4 regions of the Streptomyces bikiniensis genome follow, and region 4 is predicted to be linked to each of the others. Evidence: riboswitches for the same ligand, from Rfam matches in the RefSeq annotation. Region 4 holds a riboswitch; each other region holds the start of a gene.

Region 1 (4,422 bases), on a different contig from region 4:
TGTCCACGCCGTCCCAGAGGTTGTCGTACCAGGGGCGGTCCGCCGCCCCCTGGTCGGCGCGGGGCCGCTGCTCCGCGCCGGGGTCGTTCACGGTGAAGCCGGTCTCGCCGGGGAGCACGTAGTGCAGGTGCTCGCGGGCGAGGCGGCGGACGTAGGCCGGGTCCTGGAGGCGGGCCTTCTCGTCCCTCAGCTCCTGCACCCGCCGGGCGGCCTCGGCGGCCCGGCGCTCCTGCTCGGCGATCTCGCCCTGCTGGGAGACGTAGCTGCGCATGGGGTAGGCGAGGGCCACGACCAGGGAGCAGACGACGAGGGCGAGGAAGGCCGCGCGGCCGGTGAGCCGGGAGCGGCGGGCCTGGCGGCGGGTCTGGGAGCGGTAGACACGGGCGGCGGTCTGCTCGCCGAGCAGCCTGAGCCGGGTCGCGGTCGAGAACCGGTCCCGGTCCTTCACGGCCATGTCGTGTCGCCTCCCCTGTTCACGCGGACGTCCCCGCACACGGTACGGGACCGAGTACGGGGACGTACGGAAGCCGCCCTGCGGAAGGGCGCAGCGGGTGTCAGCCCTTGAACCGCGGGAAGGCGCTGCGGCCGGCGTACACCGCGGCGTCGTCGAGGATCTCCTCGATGCGCAGCAGCTGGTTGTACTTGGCGACGCGCTCGGAGCGGGCCGGGGCGCCGGTCTTGATCTGGCCGCAGTTGGTGGCGACGGCCAGGTCGGCGATGGTGACGTCCTCGGTCTCGCCGGAGCGGTGGGACATCATGCACTTGAAGCCGTTGCGCTGGGCCAGCTCGACGGCGTCGAGGGTCTCGGTCAGCGAGCCGATCTGGTTGACCTTGACGAGCAGGGCGTTCGCGGACTTCTCCTCGATGCCCCGGGCCAGGCGCTCCGGGTTGGTGACGAACAGGTCGTCGCCGACGAGCTGGACCTTGTCGCCGAGCTTCTCGGTGATGACGTTCCAGCCGGCCCAGTCGTCCTCGAACAGCGGGTCCTCGATGGAGACCAGCGGGTACGCGGCGACGAGCTCCTCGTAGTACTCGGTCATCTCGGCGGCCGAGCGGGCCTTGCCCTCGAACTCGTACGTGCCGTCCTTGTAGAACTCGGAGGCGGCGACGTCGAGCGCGAGCGCGATGTCCTTGCCGGGCACGTAGCCGGCCTGCTTGATCGCTTCGAGGATGAGGTCGAGCGCCTCGCGGTTGGAGCCGAGGTTCGGGGCGAAGCCGCCCTCGTCGCCGAGACCGGTGGAGAGGCCCTTGGCCTTCAGGACGGACTTGAGGGTGTGGTAGACCTCGGTGCCCCAGCGGAGGGCCTCGGAGAAGGACTCCGCGCCGATCGGGGCGATCATGAACTCCTGGATGTCCACGTTGGAGTCGGCGTGCGACCCGCCGTTCAGGATGTTCATCATCGGAACGGGCAGCAGGTGCGCGTTCGGGCCGCCCAGGTAGCGGAAGAGCGGGAGGTCGCTGGCCTCGGAGGCGGCGTGCGCGACGGCGAGGGAGACGCCGAGGATGGCGTTGGCGCCGAGCGAGGACTTGTCCGGGGTGGCGTCCAGGTCGAACATGGCCTGGTCGATCAGGCGCTGCTCGGTGGCGTCGTAGCCGACGAGCTCCGGGCCGATCTGCTCGATGACGGCGAGGACGGCCTTCTCGACGCCCTTGCCCTGGTAGCGGTTGGGGTCACCGTCGCGGAGCTCAAGGGCCTCGAACGCACCGGTGGAGGCGCCGGACGGAACGGCAGCACGGCCGGTGCTGCCGTCGTCGAGGCCGACCTCGACCTCGACCGTGGGGTTGCCTCGGGAGTCCAGGATTTCCCGGGCTACGACGACGTCGATGGACGGCACGAGCATCTCCTTCTGGGATGTGACGCGGGATGTGACGCAAGGTCGGTGCAGGGTCGCTTGGCCTTGCGGCAAGAGCCTAACCGCCCCGGAGGCTCCGACCGGCCGGGCGCCCGCCCCCTGGGACGAAAAAGGACCCAAGGGCACGCATAGGGGGGCGAAGGGCCCCGGATCTACTGGACGGTAGTCATCAGGTGGGCCTCGGGAGGCCCCGGTGAAAGGCGGAACCCCGGTCCGGCGCGCACGGGGGACGGGCGCGCCGGGCCGGGGTGGGTCACCGCGGGAGGGTCTTCGGGGGCGCGTGAGCCGCCGGACTCACGCGACCCGCCGGGCTCACTTCAGGTGGAGCTGCTGGCCCGGGTAGATCAGGTCGGCGTTCTCGACGACGTCCTCGTTGAGCTCGAAGAGCTGGGCCCAGCCGCCCTTGACGCCCTGCGCCTGGGCGATCTTGCTGAGGGTGTCGCCGGCCACGACCTCGTACTCGCCGTCACCCTTCTTGACCGTCTTGCCGGTCGGGGTGGTGACGGTCTTCTGGGTGCCCTTCGGAGCGGCCTGGCGCTCCTGCTTCGGGGCCTGGCGCTGCTCGCTGCGGGTGGTCGGCTGCTCGGCCGTGCGCTGCTTCTTCTGCTCCGGCTGCCGCTTCGGCTGCTCCTGCTGCGCGCTCTCGGCGGCGCCGCCGTCGTAGGAGGCGCCGGAGAGGCCCACGCCGCAGCTCGGCCAGGCGCCCTTGCCCTGGCCCGCGAGGACCTTCTCGGCGACGGCGATCTGCTGCGACTTGGAGGCCTGGTCGGCGGTGGAGGCGTAGGCGGTGCCGCCGTACGCGGCCCAGGTGGAGGCCGAGAACTGGAGGCCGCCGTAGTAGCCGTTGCCGGTGTTGATCGACCAGTTGCCGCCGGACTCGCACTGGGCGACGCGGTCCCACTCGGAGGCCGTGGCGGCCGAGGCGGTGCCCGCGGTCATCAGCGGGGCGGCGACGGCGACACCGGTGACGCCGACGAGCGCGGCGAGCTGGGTGGCCCTGGAGGGACGGCGGTGTTTGCCCTTGACGGAAAACAGCATGGGAATTCTCCTCACCGACGCCTGCGAGGTGAGCTGTCGGGTTCGGGCCGAAGAGTTGCCCGGCCGCGTGTCCTAGCACGCGGCTTCACCCCAAGCCGGTCGTCGGCCGTCTGTCTCGACGGCCGGGCCCGGCGCTTACCTTGGGTCCCCCGCTCCTGCCTCCGGCGCTTGCGCGACGACTGTTCCCATCGGCCGACGGCAGGATTCGGCGTTTCGGTCGACGGGGCCCGCGGTGGCGAGCGGTGACGACCGTAGACACAGAACCCTCCGAAGTTCAAAGAGGCTCATATGACGAATTTCGCCTCTTCTTGCCCTTCGGAGGGGACTGTTTGCGCAGGTGAGAGACGACGGAAGCGGAGTTTGCGGGCGCGACACGCCAGTTGGGACAAAGAGACCCATGTCTCACTCGTCCGGAACCGGACATACGCCCACGAACTACCCGGCCGTCGAGACCGAACCCGGCGTCAGATCAAGGTTCTGACCAGGGAGGATGAGGTCCGGATCGATGCCCACGGTCCGTTTGTTGGCGTCGTAGAGGGCGGACCAGCCTCCGGGGAGTTCGTTCGCCTGGGCGATACCCGAAAGGCTGTCACCCGGTCGCACGACGTATTCACCCGAAGAGCCCTGACTGTCCGTTACGTCCGAATCATTCGCTTCGTCGGCGACGGGGGTCGATTCGGTTTCTTCGGGCGACTCACCCTTACCTGAGGCATGTCGGCCGGATTCGGCGGAAGTGTCCGGGTTGCCGGTTTCTTCCGGAGCGGCCTCGCCCCGGTGCTTGCCCGTGCCGGGCGCGACCGACGCTCCCTCACCTCCCGGAATACCGGGCGTAACAGGCGTACCGGGCGTAACGGACTCACTGGGGGTGACGGGGACCGTCGGGTCGGCCGGAAGCGTCGGGTCCGCCGGGTTCGTCGCCCCGGTCGATCCGGTCGATCCGGACGGCGGGGTCGGCGCGGACGGCGTCGCGGGGGCGGTCGGCGCGGTCGGGTCCGCCGGGACGGCGGGAGCCGACGGCGAGGACGGTGCGGACGGCGTTGCGGGCGCGGCGGGGGCGGACGGCGTCGCGGAGGACTCCGGCGCCCCGGTGGACGGCGTGGCCGCGGGGGCGCCCGACGCGCCGGAGTTCCAGCCCGACTCGGGGACGGGCGTCACGGAGGTCGTCGGGGCCGTGGCCGGACCCGGGTCCACCCCGGTGGGCTTCCCGTCGTTCGTCAGGCCGGCGATCGGCGCGCAGGTCGCCCAGGCGTCGCTGCCCTTGGCGAGGGCCTTCTCGGCCACCGCGATCTGCTGGGCGCGGCTGGCCAAGTCGGGGCTGGGCGCGTACGCCAGGCCGCCGTGACGCTCCCAGTCCGCCTGGGTGAACTGGAGGCCTCCGTACATCCCGTTCCCGGAGTTGGCGCTCCACTGACCGCCCGACTCGCACTCGGCGACGCGGTCCCAGGTGGCGGCGTCGGCGGCGGACGCGGATCCGGTGGCGAGCAGGGGCAGCGCCATGGCGGATCCGGTCACGCCCGCGGCGACGACGATG
Region 2 (4,422 bases), on a different contig from region 4:
GACCGCCGTAACGATTCTTCCGTGACGATTCTTCAGGAAAGGGCCGACATGTCCGAGAAGTCCGTACCCGTCACCGGCGAGGAGCGCGGGGAGGGCAAGTTCCCCAAGGGGCTGGTGCTCCGTCTCTTCGCCTACCTGATCGCCGGGCACCTCTTCGCCGGCTTCCTCTACCTGCTCTTCGCGATGGGTGCGAAGTAGGGCCCGGGCGGACAGGCCCTACGCCTCGGTGAGCAGGCGCTCCCGCAGCAGCTCGCGGGTCTCCGGGGACAGCGACAGGCCCGTGGCGAAGTAGGCGTCCACCGAGCCCCAGGTCGTCTCGATGGTCTCGAAGGCGGCCCGCAGGTACTCCGCCCGCGCGTCGAAGAGCGGGCTCAGCAGCTCCATCACCTCGGGCCCCATGGCGTCCGGGGCGGTGGAGCTGCGGCGCACCTTGTAGCGGCGGTGCGGCTCGTTCGACTTCACGTAGTCGGCCTCGATCGCGGTCCGCTCGACCCCGACGGCGAGCAGGGTGATCGCGACGGCGAGCCCGGCCCGGTCCTTGCCCGCCGCGCAGTGCATCAGGGCCGGGACGCTCTCCTCCGCCATGGAGTGCAGGATCCGGCTGTGCTCCGCGGTCCGCTCGACCACCATGCGCCGGTACGAATCGGACATCCGGGCCGCGGCCCTGCCGTCGCCGAGGACCTCCCGCAGCTGGACGGTGTCGCCGTCGCGCACCAGCTTCCAGAACTCCTTGCCGTCGGCCGGGTCGTTGAGGGGTATGTTCACGTTCCGCACGCCGGGCAGCTCGACGTCCGGGCCCTCGATCCGCCGGTCGGCCTCGTTGCGGAAGTCGAAGACCGTGTGCAGCCCGAGACCGGCGAGGAAGGCGGCGTCGTCCTCGGTCGCGTGGGCGAGGTGGCCGCTGCGGAAGAGGCGGCCGGGACGGACCGCGCGCCCGTCCGTCGTCGGCAGACCGCCCACGTCCCGGAAGTTGCGGACCTCCGTCAGCTCGGGCTCGGCGGCGTCGATGGGCGGGACCTGCTGCTGCGTCACGGATGCTCCTGGAGATGTCGTCGTACGGATGCCGAGGTGAAATCGGTTCCGGGGGCAATCATCCGGGCGGGAGCGGCGCGGCGCACCCCCTCGGACAGGAATGGGTGATCTGTCCGAATTAAGCCATTGGGCATAACGCGCCCTGATTGCAGGCGAGATGGGATTCGACGCGTGAGCAGCGTCATAGAAGTGACGGATCGTGGCCGGGGTTCCGGCGCGATTTCCTTACGGGAAAAGGGAGTCGGAGGACCGCCGTCCACGGAGGGTGACCGGAATTCCGGTGGAACGATCTAGGGCGGAATACCGGTGAGGAACAACGGCTTGTTCGCGCCGACCCCGCTCGTCTAGCGTCACGCTCAATCCGGACGGACCGCCGAATCCTGCCACCGTCCGGAATTCCACCCATCCCATGCGTGGCAGGAGCGGGGGACCCAAGGAAGTACGCCGGTCCCGCGACGCAGGACGGCTAGGGGTGAAGTCGCGCGAGAGCGCGGCCGGACATCTCCAGTCCGAACCCGACAGCTCACCTCGCAGGCGCCGGAGAGGATTCGCCATGCCCGCGAAGGGTAAGCACCGCCGTCCCAAGAACAACCCCCTCACCCGCGGATTCGCCGCCGCCGGTACGGGAGGCGCCGTCGTCGCCCTTCCGCTCCTCGGCGCCACCGGGGCCCACGCCGCCGAGCAGGCCGCCCCGGCCGCCGCCTCCGTCCAGTCCGTCGTCACCGCGCAGCCCGTCGCGGCGAAGGCCGCCGCCCCCGCGAAGGCCGCCCCTTCGAAGGCCGCCGCGGAGAGCGGCCCCCGGACGTACTCCGTCGTCCCCGGCGACTACCTGTCGAAGATCGCCGCCGACCACCACCTCGCGGGCGGCTGGCAGCGGATCTACGAGGACAACCGCCGGACCATCGGCGCCGACCCCTCCCTCATCATGCCCGGCATGAAGCTCACCATCGGCGCCAAGGGCTCCGTCCCCACCGGCCCGAAGAGCACCACCGGCGCCCGGAGCGCCGGGAAGAACGGCGACGACGCCCCCCGCGCCTCCCGCGAGAGCCGCCGCGCCGCCGCCCCGGCCACCACCGCCCCGAAGGCCGCGGAGAAGAGCTCCACCGGCTCCACCGCCTCCTCCTCCGGCTGGGTCGCCCCCGTCACCGGCGGCTTCTCCACCCCGTACCGCGCCTCCGGCTCCATGTGGTCCTCCGGCTACCACACCGGCGTCGACTTCATCGCCTCCTCCGGCACCACCGTCCGCGCCGTCGGCGCCGGCACGGTCGTCTCCGCCGGCTGGAGCGGCTCGTACGGCAACGAGGTCGTCATCCAGCACGCGGACGGCAACTACTCGCAGTACGCCCACCTCTCCTCCCTCTCGGTCTCGGCCGGGCAGAGCGTCAGCGGCGGGCAGCAGATCGGCCTCTCCGGTTCCACCGGCAACTCCACCGGCCCGCACCTGCACTTCGAGATCCGCACCACGCCGAACTACGGCTCGGACATCGACCCGCTGGCCTACCTGCGCCAGCACGGCGTCTCCGTCTGACCCCCCGGCGCATTCCTTTCCGGCGGCCCGGCACGTACGTGCCGGGCCGCCGGCCTGTTCCGACTTGGGCGAATCTTTATCGGTGGCATATATCACCCGTCGTCAACCCCTCCTTACGGTCGCGTAGGTCACATGCGAAAGGGAAGGATGTGCCCCCGTGGCAGACGATTCGAGATCAAGAGACAAGAACGCATTCGGGTCGTACGCGGCGATCGGTGACAGCTTCACCGAGGGCGTCGGAGACCCCGGCCCCGACGGGACGTACGTCGGCTGGGCGGACCGCTTCGCGGTCCTGCTCGCCGACCAGCTGCCGGAGCACGACGCCTTCCGCTACGCCAACCTGGCCGTACGCGGGCGCCTCCTCGACCAGATCGTGGCGGAACAGGTCCCCCGGGCGAAGGAACTCGCCCCCGACCTGGTGACCTTCTGCGCGGGCGGCAACGACATCATCCGCCCCGGCACCGACCCGGACGACGTGGCCGAGCGCTTCGAGCGCGCCGTCGCCGACCTGACCTCCGCCGTCGGCACGGTCATGGTCACCACCGGCTTCGACACCCGCGACGTCCCCGTGCTCCGGCACCTGCGCGGCAAGATCGCCACCTACACCGCGCACGTCCGGGCCATCGCGGACCGCCACGGCTGCCCGGTCCTCGACCTGTGGTCGCTGAGGTCCGTGCAGGACCGGCGCGCCTGGGACGACGACCGGCTGCACCTCTCGCCCGAGGGACACACCCGGGTCGCCCTGCGCGCCGCCCAGGTCCTCGGCCTGCCGGTGCCCGCCGACCCCGACCAGGCGTGGCCGCCGGTCCCGCCGCGCGGCTCCCTCGAAGTGCGCCGCGACAACATCCAGTGGGCGCGGGAGTACCTCGTGCCCTGGATCGGGCGCCGGCTGCGCGGCGAGAGCTCAGGGGACCACGTCGAGGCCAAGCGCCCCCACCTGATGCCCCTCGGGGACCTCATGCCCCTGTAGTCCGGGGCGGGACGGGCGGGGGGACGGCGGCGGGGATCCGCTCCAGGACCCCGCCCGCGAACACGTCGTACAGCGGCAGCGTCTCCAGGTGCACGTAGCCGATGTGGCAGTCGCAGACGGCGAGGGGGCAGGCGCGGGGACGCAGGGCGGCGCGGTACGAACCGTCGTACAGGTTCCCCAGCTCGGCCTTGACGAAGTGGCAGCGCCGCACCGTCCCCCCGCCGTCCACCGACACCACCGACTCGCCGGTCCGGCAGGGCAGCCCCGCCGAGCGGTGCGGATGCCGGCTGTACGGGAAGAGCGGGTCCAGCTCCGTCCACCCGTCGGCCTCCGCGTCGGTGTACGCGTGCCCCTCGGCCGCGTTCACCCACAGGTACACGTGCGGCGGCAGCGCCTCCCGCAGCCTCCGCGCCTCCTCCCGGTGCTCCGGGAGCCCCACCACGCCCACGCTGAACCGGACGCCCCGGTCCGCCAGGTCGCGGCACCTGCCGAGGAAGCGCTCGTACGGCGTCTGCCCCGGGTGGTACGTGCACCAGAGCGCCACGGCCTCCCGGTCCGCCTCCGCCAGCCAGTCGGTCCGGCAGCTCAGATTGGTCTGGATCGCCACCCGCTCGACGTGCGGCAGCCGCGACAGCTCGACCAGCGCCCGCCGGTACCAGGAGCGCACCAGGCCCTCGCCCCACGGCGTGAACAGGATCCGCAGCCGGTCCCCGGTCTGCCCGGCGGCCCACCCGGTGAACCGCTCCAGCGCCGCCCGGTCCGCGCGCAACTGCTCGCGGCCGTCCCGGCGCTTGGCGAACGGGCAGTACGGGCAGTCGTAGTCGCAGGAGGACAGCGGCCCCCGGTAGAGCAGCGTCAGGTCCACGGCCGCCCCCTCACTTCGGCTCGTACG
Region 3 (4,422 bases), on a different contig from region 4:
TCCTTCGCGATCCGCTGGATCGCCACGGCCACCGCCGACCCGGCCTCCGCCGACCACCTCGGCGCCACCGTCGTCGCCCCGGTGGTGGAGGAGAGCGCCAAGGCCGCCGCGATCCTGCTGCTCTTCCTCTTCCGGCGCCGGAACTTCGGCGGGCTCGTCGACGGGGTGGTGATCGCCGGTTTCACCGCGACCGGCTTCGCCTTCACCGAGAACATCCTCTACCTCGGCAACGCCTTCGGCGAGGACCAGGAGGTCGGCGCCACCGGCATCGGCATGGTGACCGCCGGGACCTTCTTCGTACGGGTCGTGATGTCGCCGTTCGCGCACCCGCTGTTCACCGTGCTCACCGGCCTCGGCTTCGGCTTCGCCGCGCTCGCCCCGCGCGGGAAGCGGCTGCGGAAGGTGCTGCTGCCGCTCGCCGGGCTGCTGCTCTCCATGGGCATGCACGCCGCCTGGAACGGCTCGGCCACCTTCGGCGGCCCCTGGATCTTCTACGCGGTGTACGGGGCGCTCATGATGCCGGCCTTCGGCCTGCTGACCTGGCTCGCGGTGTGGAGCCGGCAGCGGGAGCTGCGCACGGTCTCCGGGGAGCTCCCGGCGTACGCGGCGGCCGGCTGGCTCTCCCCCGCCGAGCCGCTCGCGCTCTCCTCGATGCGGGCCCGGCAGCTCGCCCGCTCCTACGCCGCCCGGACGTACGGCAAGGAGGGGGCGCGGGCCGTCGCCGAGTACGAGTCCTTCGCGACGACCCTCGCGTTCCTGCGGGACCGGGCCCGGCGCGGCACCGCCGGGCCCGACTTCGCGGCCCGCGAGCAGGAACTCCTCCACCACCTGTGGCAGCGCCGGGCGGTCGCCTCGCCCGCGCTCACGTACGCGGCGCGGGCGACGGGCCGGGCGTGGGCGCCGCCGCAGTACCTGGACTACGGCGGCTACAACCCGTACCGCAGTTAGCCCCGGTCCCCGGAGGCCCCGGCCGCTTCGGGCACCTCGGACGCCTCGGTCAGGAGGGTCAGTTCCTCCTCGGTGAGCTCCAGGCCGGCGGAGGCGACCAGGGCCGGGAGCTGTTCGACCGTACGGGCCGAGGCGATCGGCGCGACGACCGTCGGCCGGGAGGCGAGCCAGGCGAGGGCCACGGAGGCGGGCTCGGCGCCGTGCGCCCCGGCGACCGCGTCGAGCGCGGAGAGCACCGCCCGGCCCCGTTCGGTGTCGAGGTGCTTGCCGGCCCCGGCGGCGCGGGCGCTGTCGACGGCGGTGCCGGGGCGGTACTTGCCGGTGAGGAAGCCGGAGGCGAGGCCGTAGTACGGGACGGCGGCGAGGCCCGCCTGCTCGGCGGTCTCCAGGAGCGGGCCCTCGTAGGTCTCGCGGGAGACCAGGTTGTAGTGCGGCTGGAGGGCGACGTAGCGGGCGAGTCCTTCGGCCTCGGCGAAGTCGAGGGAGGCGCGGAGCCGCTCCGGGGAGATGTTGGAGGCGGCGACGGCCCGTACCTTGCCGTCCCGCACCAGCTGGTCGAGGGCGGTGACGATCTCTTCGACGGGGACGGACTCGTCGTCGAAGTGGGTGTAGTACAGGTCGATGCGGTCGGTGCCGAGGCGGCGCAGGGACTCCTCTGCGGCGGCCTTGACGGTGGGGGCGGAGAGCCCCTTGAACCGGGGGTGGGCGCCGGCCTTGGTGGCGACGACGACGTCGTCGCGGTTGCCCCGGGAGGCGAGCCAGCGGCCGATGACGGTCTCGGACTCGCCGCCCTCGTTGCCCTCGGCCCAGGCCGAGTAGACGTCGGCGGAGTCGACGAAGTTGCCGCCGGCGGCGGCGTAGGCGTCGAGGACGGCGAAGGACTGCGCCTCGTCGGCGGTCCAGCCGAAGACGTTGCCGCCGAGGGCGAGCGGGAAGACGTGCAGGTCGGACGTGCCCAGCATACGGAGAGAGGTCATGGGGTGGTCAACGGTCCCCGTCGCCGGGCCTATTCCGCGTGCTTCCGGGAATCCGGGAAGGGGGTTCCCGGGAGTCCGGGGAGGGGTCAGACCGTCAGGCCCTTGGAGCGCAGCCAGGCCGCCGGGTCGACGCCGTCGCCGCCGCCGGGGTGGACCTCCAGGTGGAGGTGGGCGCCGGAGACGTTGCCGGTGGCGCCGACGCGGCCGATCGTCTCGCCGGTGCCCACGGTCTGGCCGGCGGAGACCGTCATGGAGGAGAGGTGGCAGTACCAGACCTCGGTGCCGTCCTCCAGCTCCAGGACGATCCGGTAGCCGTAGGAGCCGGACCAGCCCGCCGACTTGACCGTCGCGCCGTGGACCGCCTTGAGCGGGGTGCCGGTGGGGGCGGCGAAGTCGAGGCCCGTGTGGTGGCCGGAGGACCACATCGAGCCGGACTGCATGTAGGTGGCGGTGAGGGAGTACGAGGAGAGGGGCATCGAGTAGCTGGCGGCGAGCTTGGCGAGGCGCTCGGCCTCGGCCTTCGCCCTGGCTTCCGCCTCCGCCTTGGCCTTGGCCTCCGCCTCGGCCTTCGCCTTCGCCTCGGCGGCGGCCTTCTCGGCGGCGTCGGCCTTGGCCCGGGCCTCGGCGGCGGCCTTCTCGGCGGCCGCCTTCTCCGCCGCGGCCTTCTCGGCGGCGTCGGCGGAGGCCTGCTGCTGCTCGGCCTGCTGGAGGATGCGGGCGCGCAGGGCCTCGCCCGCGTCGGCGGTGCTCGGGGCGTCCGCCGTCGTCAGGCTCGCCTGCGTGACCTGACCGGTGCGCGCGGCCCGCTCGTCGGCCTCGGTGGTGTACGTGGCGGAGGTCAGCGGGTTCGGGTTGGCGCGGTCCGCGGGGACCGCCTCCGGCTCCTCCTCGGGGAGGAGGGCGCCGACGCCGGGGAGGTCGTGGGCGTCGGGCAGGTTCAGGTCGGGGAGGTCCGGGAGCGATATGGCGACCGGGGGCTTCTCCTGCGCGGTGGCGAGGCCGCCCGCGCCGACGGCGGCGATGACGCCGACGCCGAGGACGGTGGAGGAGCGGGCGAAGTTGGAGCGCTGCTTGACGACCCGGTGCCGGCCGCCGGAGCGGTTCTGGGCGCGGAGGGAATCCTCGGTGGGGTTCCACTCGGTACCCGGGGCGGAGGGGGCCGCACCGCCGCCGAAGGCATCGAAGGGAGCTTCGGGGGCAGGGGTGTTGGACGCCACGGAGGCGCGCTCCTTTCCTTCCTTCTCGCCTACCGGGTTAGCTGACGGGTTCGGAGCAGGAAGGTCTCCTACGGGCCCGGACGCACGAGTGCGAAGGGCTCGATTCACCCCAAATGGTGGTTCCCCGGTTCCCTTTCGGGATTCGGCGCGTGCGCACGGTGCCGTCTCTTGCGACGGCTGGGACGACCGCGCTGCGTTATCGAACGTTAATAGACAGGGGGTCCCGATTCCAAGCCGCTCCTCTTGATCGTTCATTGAATTGAGAGGGAATGGTCAGACTTGACCCCCCTTCAGCAAGGACGGATCCGGAAACGGCGAAACCCCCGATTCCTGACGGTGCATCAATTGTTATCGCAGGGAGACCTCTCGACTACCCCTGGTGACGGGGCCCGCCGGGCGGTCGGGGAGAGGCGAGGGGCCGGTCAGCGCCGGGACCCGGGCCCGCCGGGCGGCACCACCGACATCGTGCGGCGCCGCTCCGGCTGCCCCGCCGTCGGGCGGTTGAGCGCGAGCAGCGCCATGTCGTCCGTCGCCCCGCCGCCCGTGTGGAGCCGTACGTCGTCCACGAGCGCGTCGAGCATCTCCTCGGGCCCGGGGAAGACCCGCCCGGCCAGCCGCTCCGCCGGGTCGTAGAAGACGCCCTGCGCGTTCCGCGCCTCCGAGAGGCCGTCCGTGTAGAAGAGCAGCGTCGTGCCCGGCGGGTACGGCCGGGCCTCGGCCCGGTCCGGCCACGACGCGAGGTCCCCCATGCCGAGGGGCAGCGCGGGCCGGCTCGGGTCGACCGGTTCGACCCGCCCGTCGCCGTACAGCATCAGCGGGGACGGGTGCCCCCGGTTGACGACCCGTACGAACCCGTCGAAGGTGCCGCTGCCGTCGGAGCGCGGGACCTCGGCCAGGACGGCGGTGGTGAACCCCTCGACGGCGTCGAGACTGTCCCGGCGGGTGCCCTCCCGGTCCAGTGCGCGTTCGAGCCGCTGCGCCACGCCCTCCAGGGTCCGCTCCTGCTCGGCCGCCTCCCGGAAGGCCCCGATGACGACGGCGACGGCCTCGACCGCGTCGAGGCCCTTGCCCCGCACGTCCCCGACCACGAGCCGCACCCCGTGCGGGGTGTCCTGCACGGCGAAGAGGTCGCCGCCGATGAACGCGTCCGCCTGCGCCGCCTCGTAGCGGGCCGCGCACCGCAGCCCGCCGATCCGCTCGGCGGGCGTCGGCAGCACCGCCTTCTGTGCGGTCTCCGCGATGACCCGCGCCGAGGCGAGCCGCTCGCCGCTGCGGCGCAC
Region 4 (4,422 bases):
GCTTCCGCGTCCCCATGCTCGTCATGTCCCCGTGGACCCGGGGCGGCTGGGTGAGCTCCGAGGTCTTCGACCACACCTCCGTGCTGCGCTTCCTGGAGACCTGGACGACGGCCCTCGGCACCCCGGCCGCCTGCCCCCACATCAGCGCCTGGCGACGGAAGGTGACGGGCGATCTGACCGGTGTCTTCGACTTCGCCCGCCCGGTGTACGGGGTGCCCGCCGGGCTGCCGTCGACGGCGAAGGTGATCGGCCAGGCCACCTGCAAGCCACTGCCGAACCCGGTCCCGCAGAACAACGCGCTGCCCGCGCAGGAGCCCGGCACCCGGCCGGCGCGCGCCCTTCCGTACCAGGTGAACGGCAATCTGGACCGCTTCGAGTTCGGCTCGGGCGGCAAGATCCTGGCCTGGTTCTCGATGACGAACCAGGGGCCGGAGGCCAGGCGGGCCGCACACTTCTCGATCCACCCGCACCAGCACCGCGACACGGCCGCCTGGCAGTACACCGTGGACCCCGGCGGCACGGCCACCGACTTCTTCAACATCGGTACGGGCTCGGGGTCCGGGAAGTACGACCTCTCGATGATGGGGCCCAACCGCTTCCTGCGCCGCTTCGTCGGCGACGCCTCCAAGGCGGGCAGGGACGTCGAGGTGGCGGCCCGGTTCGCGATCGAGCCGGGGACCGGCAGGACGGCCCTCTGGTTCAGGATGACCAACGCCTCCGGCGGGCCCGTCACCTTCACGATCCGCTCCCACGCCTACCGGACGGACGGCCCGTGGACGTACACGGTGCCGGCGGGCTCCGCCACCGAGGACTTCTTCAACGCCGTCGCCCACCACAAGGGCTGGTACGACTTCACGATCACCGCCGACGTCGACGGGACCTGGTCACGCCGGTACACCGGCCACATCGAGAACGGGGCCCCGAGCGTCAGCGGCTGACCCCGGCCGCCCGGGCGGCGGGCCCTCGCGCCCGGGCGGCGGGGCCCACTCGCCCGGGCGGCACCGTCAGCGGCCGGCGTGCGCGGCGCGGCGGATCGTGGCGTCGAGGAGGGCGAGCGCGTCGTCGGCCGTGCGCCCCGGGGCCCGGTTCCACGGGCCGATGAGGTCCCCCCAGCCGCGCGACCGCAGCTCGGTCATGATCCAGGCGGCCGCCTCGTTCATGGTGTCCGCGCCGCCGTAGCCGAGGCGGTGGGCGGCGAGGAGCGCCCCGCAGACGCAGCGGGCCCCGCGTCTGTCACGGAGTCTGTACGGGGCGTTCTGCCAGCCCCACTCGGTCAGGACGAGGCGCGCGTACCCGAGGTGGACCGAGGGGCGCAGCTCGGCCTGTCCGATGCGGCGCCAGGCGTGGAGGCGGTCCGGCAGTACGGCTCCGATCCGGCCGGGGAGGCGGCGTTCGGCGGGGCCCGGCGCCGGGAGCGCGTCGAGCGCCTCGGCCACGAGCCGGTCCACGGGCACGCTGAGCAGGTCCCGCCAGCTCCGCTCCTCCCCCGGCGACGGGGGTGCGGGGGCGGGCGCGGACGGCTCGGGCGCGGACGGTGCCGGTGCGGACGGTGCCGGTGCGGTCCAGTCGGTGACGATCCGCTGCCAGACTGCGCTCTCGTAGAGGGCGGCGGCCTCGCGGTCGAGGGCGTCGGGGGCGTCAAGGACGCCGGGAGCATCCAGGACGCCGGGGGCGTCGGGGGTGAGCTGGGGGGCGGTGGGGGGCATCGGGCGGCTCCTGGGTCGGTCGACTCCATCCTTGAGATGAATGTCGGCTTTGCGAGCTTTGCCCTTGAGCGACCACGATGCCACCAAAGGTACCCCATCGCCCTCGAAACCCCCACCACATAGATTTTCGCCCTATTTCCCCATCAATGGAATTACGCCGCATATTCGGACATAACTCACCGGGTGATGCGACTCACTCCGCACGGCCCGCCGCACGGCGCCGGCCTCCCCGCCCCGTACCGCGCAAGGAAGTTCGGCCCCTTTCCGGGCCATCCGATCTTGAATTCTCCGAATTCGGTGATCCTTTTACGGGCGCCGCCGCCCTGATCCTCTTGTTATTCGCCGCATTACTGGCCTACGGTCACCCCCATTCGAGCGGAACGCCTAATCCTGCCACCGCTCGGAAACCTCCCTTTTCACCCGACGGCAGGAGCGGGGGACCCACGAATACGCCGGTCCGGTGATCCGGAACGGCTCGGGGTGCAGCCGCGTGCGCGCGGCCGGACACCTCCCGTCCGAACCCGACAGCTCACCTCGTAGGCGCCGGAGAGGAATCCCGTCATGCCTGCACACGGTAAGCACCGCCGCCCCCGCCGCAACCACGTCTCCCGTGGCCTCGCCCTGGTCGGAACGGGTGGGGCCGTGCTGTCCCTGCCCCTGCTCGCCCCCGCCACGGCCGGCGCCGCGCCCGCCGCCGGGGCCCCGGCGATCGCCGCCGAGGCCTTCACCGCCCCCGTCGCCCCGGCCGCCGCCAAGGCTCCGGCCGCCGCGGAGACCACGCGCACGTACACCGTCGTGAGCGGTGACTCGCTTTCCCTGATCGCCCACAAGAAGGGAATTCAGGGGGGCTGGAAGAGCCTTTACCGCGCCAACCAGAGCGCCGTGGGTGACAACCCGTCACTCATTCACCCCGGTCTGGAACTGACGATTCATCGGGGCGCCGCCGAGGCCGCCCCCGCTCAGGCGAAGACGCAGGAAAGGGCGGAGCGGAAGGCCACCGCGAAGGCGGAGGAGTCCACCTCGGCCGACCGGGCGAGCCGCTCCGAGCGCCGCGCGACCGCCTCGTCCGCCGGCACCGCCACGGGCGCCTCCGCCGCCGCTCCGGCCGCCGCCGCCCCGGCCGCCGTCACCCAGTACGCCGACAACCTCGACGGCTGGATCCGGCAGTCGCTGGACATCATGGCCCAGCACGGCATCCCCGGCTCCTACGAGGGCATCCACCGCAACATCATGCGCGAGTCCTCCGGCAACCCGCTGGCCATCAACAACTGGGACATCAACGCCGTCAACGGCACCCCCTCGAAGGGCCTCCTCCAGGTCATCGAGCCGACGTTCCTCGCCTACCACGTGCCCGGCACGTCGATGGACCTGTACGACCCGGTCGCCAACATCACCGCCGCCTGCAACTACGCGGCCGACCGCTACGGCTCCATCGACAACGTCAACGGGGCCTACTGAGTCCCCGTTCGGTGCGGCCGACCGGCCGGACCGCGGGCCGGTACGGCGCCGGACGCCCGCGCGTCGGCTCCGGTGCACGGGAAGGCCCCGCCGGGTCGGTGGACCGGCGGGGCCTTCCTCCGGGGATTCGCCGTGCGGCGGGCTCCCCGGGCGTCAGAGCGGGCGGGCGGGAGCGAGCAGCGTCAGATCCCCACCGGCCTCCTCGCTCCTCAGCCCGGGCCGCGACCGCAGGAGCGTCCGCGTGAGCGGCTCGCGTGCGAGGACCCGGTCCGGGAAGACCGGCGCCCCGTCTCCGTCGTAGAGCACGGCCGAGTCCCAGTCGGCAGGGTCACTCGCACCCTGCCGGTCGACGATCACGGCGCGGGTCGGGACCGGCAGTGCCGTCGTCGCCGCGATGACGGCCGCCTCGACCGCGTCGGCCTGCTCGGGCGTGAGGCCGTCCAGCCACAAGGTCTGGATCTCGCAGCCGAGCGGTTCGTACAGGAACTCGTCGGTCACGTCGACGTCGGCGGAGAACCACCAGTTCACCGTGAGGGACGCGATGCGCAGGCCCAGCAGGCGGCCCAGCTCCTCCCTGCTCATGGGGACGCCGTCGCCCTCGACGTCGAGCACCACGGCCGCGCCCCGCGCGGGGTGCGCGAGCGCGAGGCCGTGCGCACCGAAGACCTCCGCCTGCTCGGCGAGGACCGGCGTGGCCGCCGACTCCCGGTACCACCGGATGAACCCGTCGGTCATGACTGGCAGCTCGGCAGCGTGAAGATGTGGACGTTCTCGTCTCCGAAGACCTTCTCGGCCTGCTTGATCGCCGACTCCGGCGTGTTGTCGGCCAGGTAGGAGACCGCCTTCACGCCGGCCTCGCCGGCCGCGTACTTGTTGATCTTGAGGGCCTTTCCGAACCTGGACGGGTTGGCGGCCTTGGCGCCGCCGCCGACGTAGATGTACTCACCGTTCGGCCCGATGACGTCGAGACCGCTCGATCCCACGTTGGGCATGACGATCTTGATGTCCTGGCCCTTGTCGTCCTCGGCCACCGTTCCGCCGACCAGCTTAGCGATGTTCTCCTCGCGCTTGAGGCCGATGTTCTCCGCGTCCTTGCCACCGGACATCACCACGAACGAGCCGCGCGCGACACCCGCCGACAGCGCGGAACTCCGCGCCGAACCGTTCTTCTTCTTGCCCGTCACGCACGCCGGAAGCTTCTTCCAGACGTCGTCGAGGATCTCCTCGCCCTTGTCGACGAGCTTCTTCGCCCGGGCCG

Evidence for each region. A riboswitch is a leader RNA that binds a small molecule or an ion and turns the genes downstream of it on or off. The one in region 4 is predicted to bind cyclic di-AMP.
Region 1: linked by a shared signal. The riboswitch ahead of OO47_RS29235 (LysM peptidoglycan-binding domain-containing protein) and the one ahead of OO47_RS04230 (LysM peptidoglycan-binding domain-containing protein) in region 4 are both predicted to bind cyclic di-AMP.
Region 2: linked by a shared signal. The riboswitch ahead of OO47_RS09435 (M23 family metallopeptidase) and the one ahead of OO47_RS04230 (LysM peptidoglycan-binding domain-containing protein) in region 4 are both predicted to bind cyclic di-AMP.
Region 3: linked by a shared signal. The riboswitch ahead of OO47_RS03250 (M23 family metallopeptidase) and the one ahead of OO47_RS04230 (LysM peptidoglycan-binding domain-containing protein) in region 4 are both predicted to bind cyclic di-AMP.

Annotation. Positions count from the first base shown of each region.
Region 1 covers NZ_JNXJ01000052.1:19,575-23,996, reverse strand. The annotation lists gene OO47_RS29245 (FtsB family cell division protein) at 1-454, opposite strand, end outside; gene eno (phosphopyruvate hydratase) at 555-1,841, opposite strand; gene OO47_RS29235 (LysM peptidoglycan-binding domain-containing protein) at 2,166-2,891, opposite strand; cyclic di-AMP (ydaO/yuaA leader) riboswitch at 2,895-3,068, opposite strand; gene OO47_RS35640 (transglycosylase family protein) at 3,327-4,388, opposite strand.
Region 2 covers NZ_JNXJ01000009.1:109,224-113,645, reverse strand. The annotation lists gene OO47_RS09445 (helix-turn-helix domain-containing protein) at 1-2, shown strand, start outside; gene OO47_RS36810 (DUF6126 family protein) at 22-198, shown strand; gene OO47_RS09440 (tyrosine-protein phosphatase) at 217-1,032, opposite strand; cyclic di-AMP (ydaO/yuaA leader) riboswitch at 1,422-1,582, shown strand; gene OO47_RS09435 (M23 family metallopeptidase) at 1,586-2,560, shown strand; gene OO47_RS09430 (SGNH/GDSL hydrolase family protein) at 2,718-3,530, shown strand; gene OO47_RS09425 (STM4011 family radical SAM protein) at 3,517-4,395, opposite strand; gene OO47_RS09420 (STM4012 family radical SAM protein) at 4,406-4,422, opposite strand, start outside.
Region 3 covers NZ_JNXJ01000003.1:204,623-209,044, reverse strand. The annotation lists gene OO47_RS03260 (PrsW family intramembrane metalloprotease) at 1-948, shown strand, start outside; gene OO47_RS03255 (aldo/keto reductase) at 945-1,925, opposite strand; gene OO47_RS03250 (M23 family metallopeptidase) at 2,012-3,142, opposite strand; cyclic di-AMP (ydaO/yuaA leader) riboswitch at 3,154-3,300, opposite strand; gene OO47_RS03245 (PP2C family protein-serine/threonine phosphatase) at 3,565-4,422, opposite strand, start outside.
Region 4 covers NZ_JNXJ01000004.1:189,163-193,584, reverse strand. The annotation lists gene OO47_RS04240 (phosphocholine-specific phospholipase C) at 1-938, shown strand, start outside; gene OO47_RS04235 (DUF6197 family protein) at 1,005-1,706, opposite strand; cyclic di-AMP (ydaO/yuaA leader) riboswitch at 2,088-2,261, shown strand; gene OO47_RS04230 (LysM peptidoglycan-binding domain-containing protein) at 2,268-3,164, shown strand; gene OO47_RS04225 (hypothetical protein) at 3,318-3,899, opposite strand; gene OO47_RS04220 (hypothetical protein) at 3,896-4,422, opposite strand, start outside.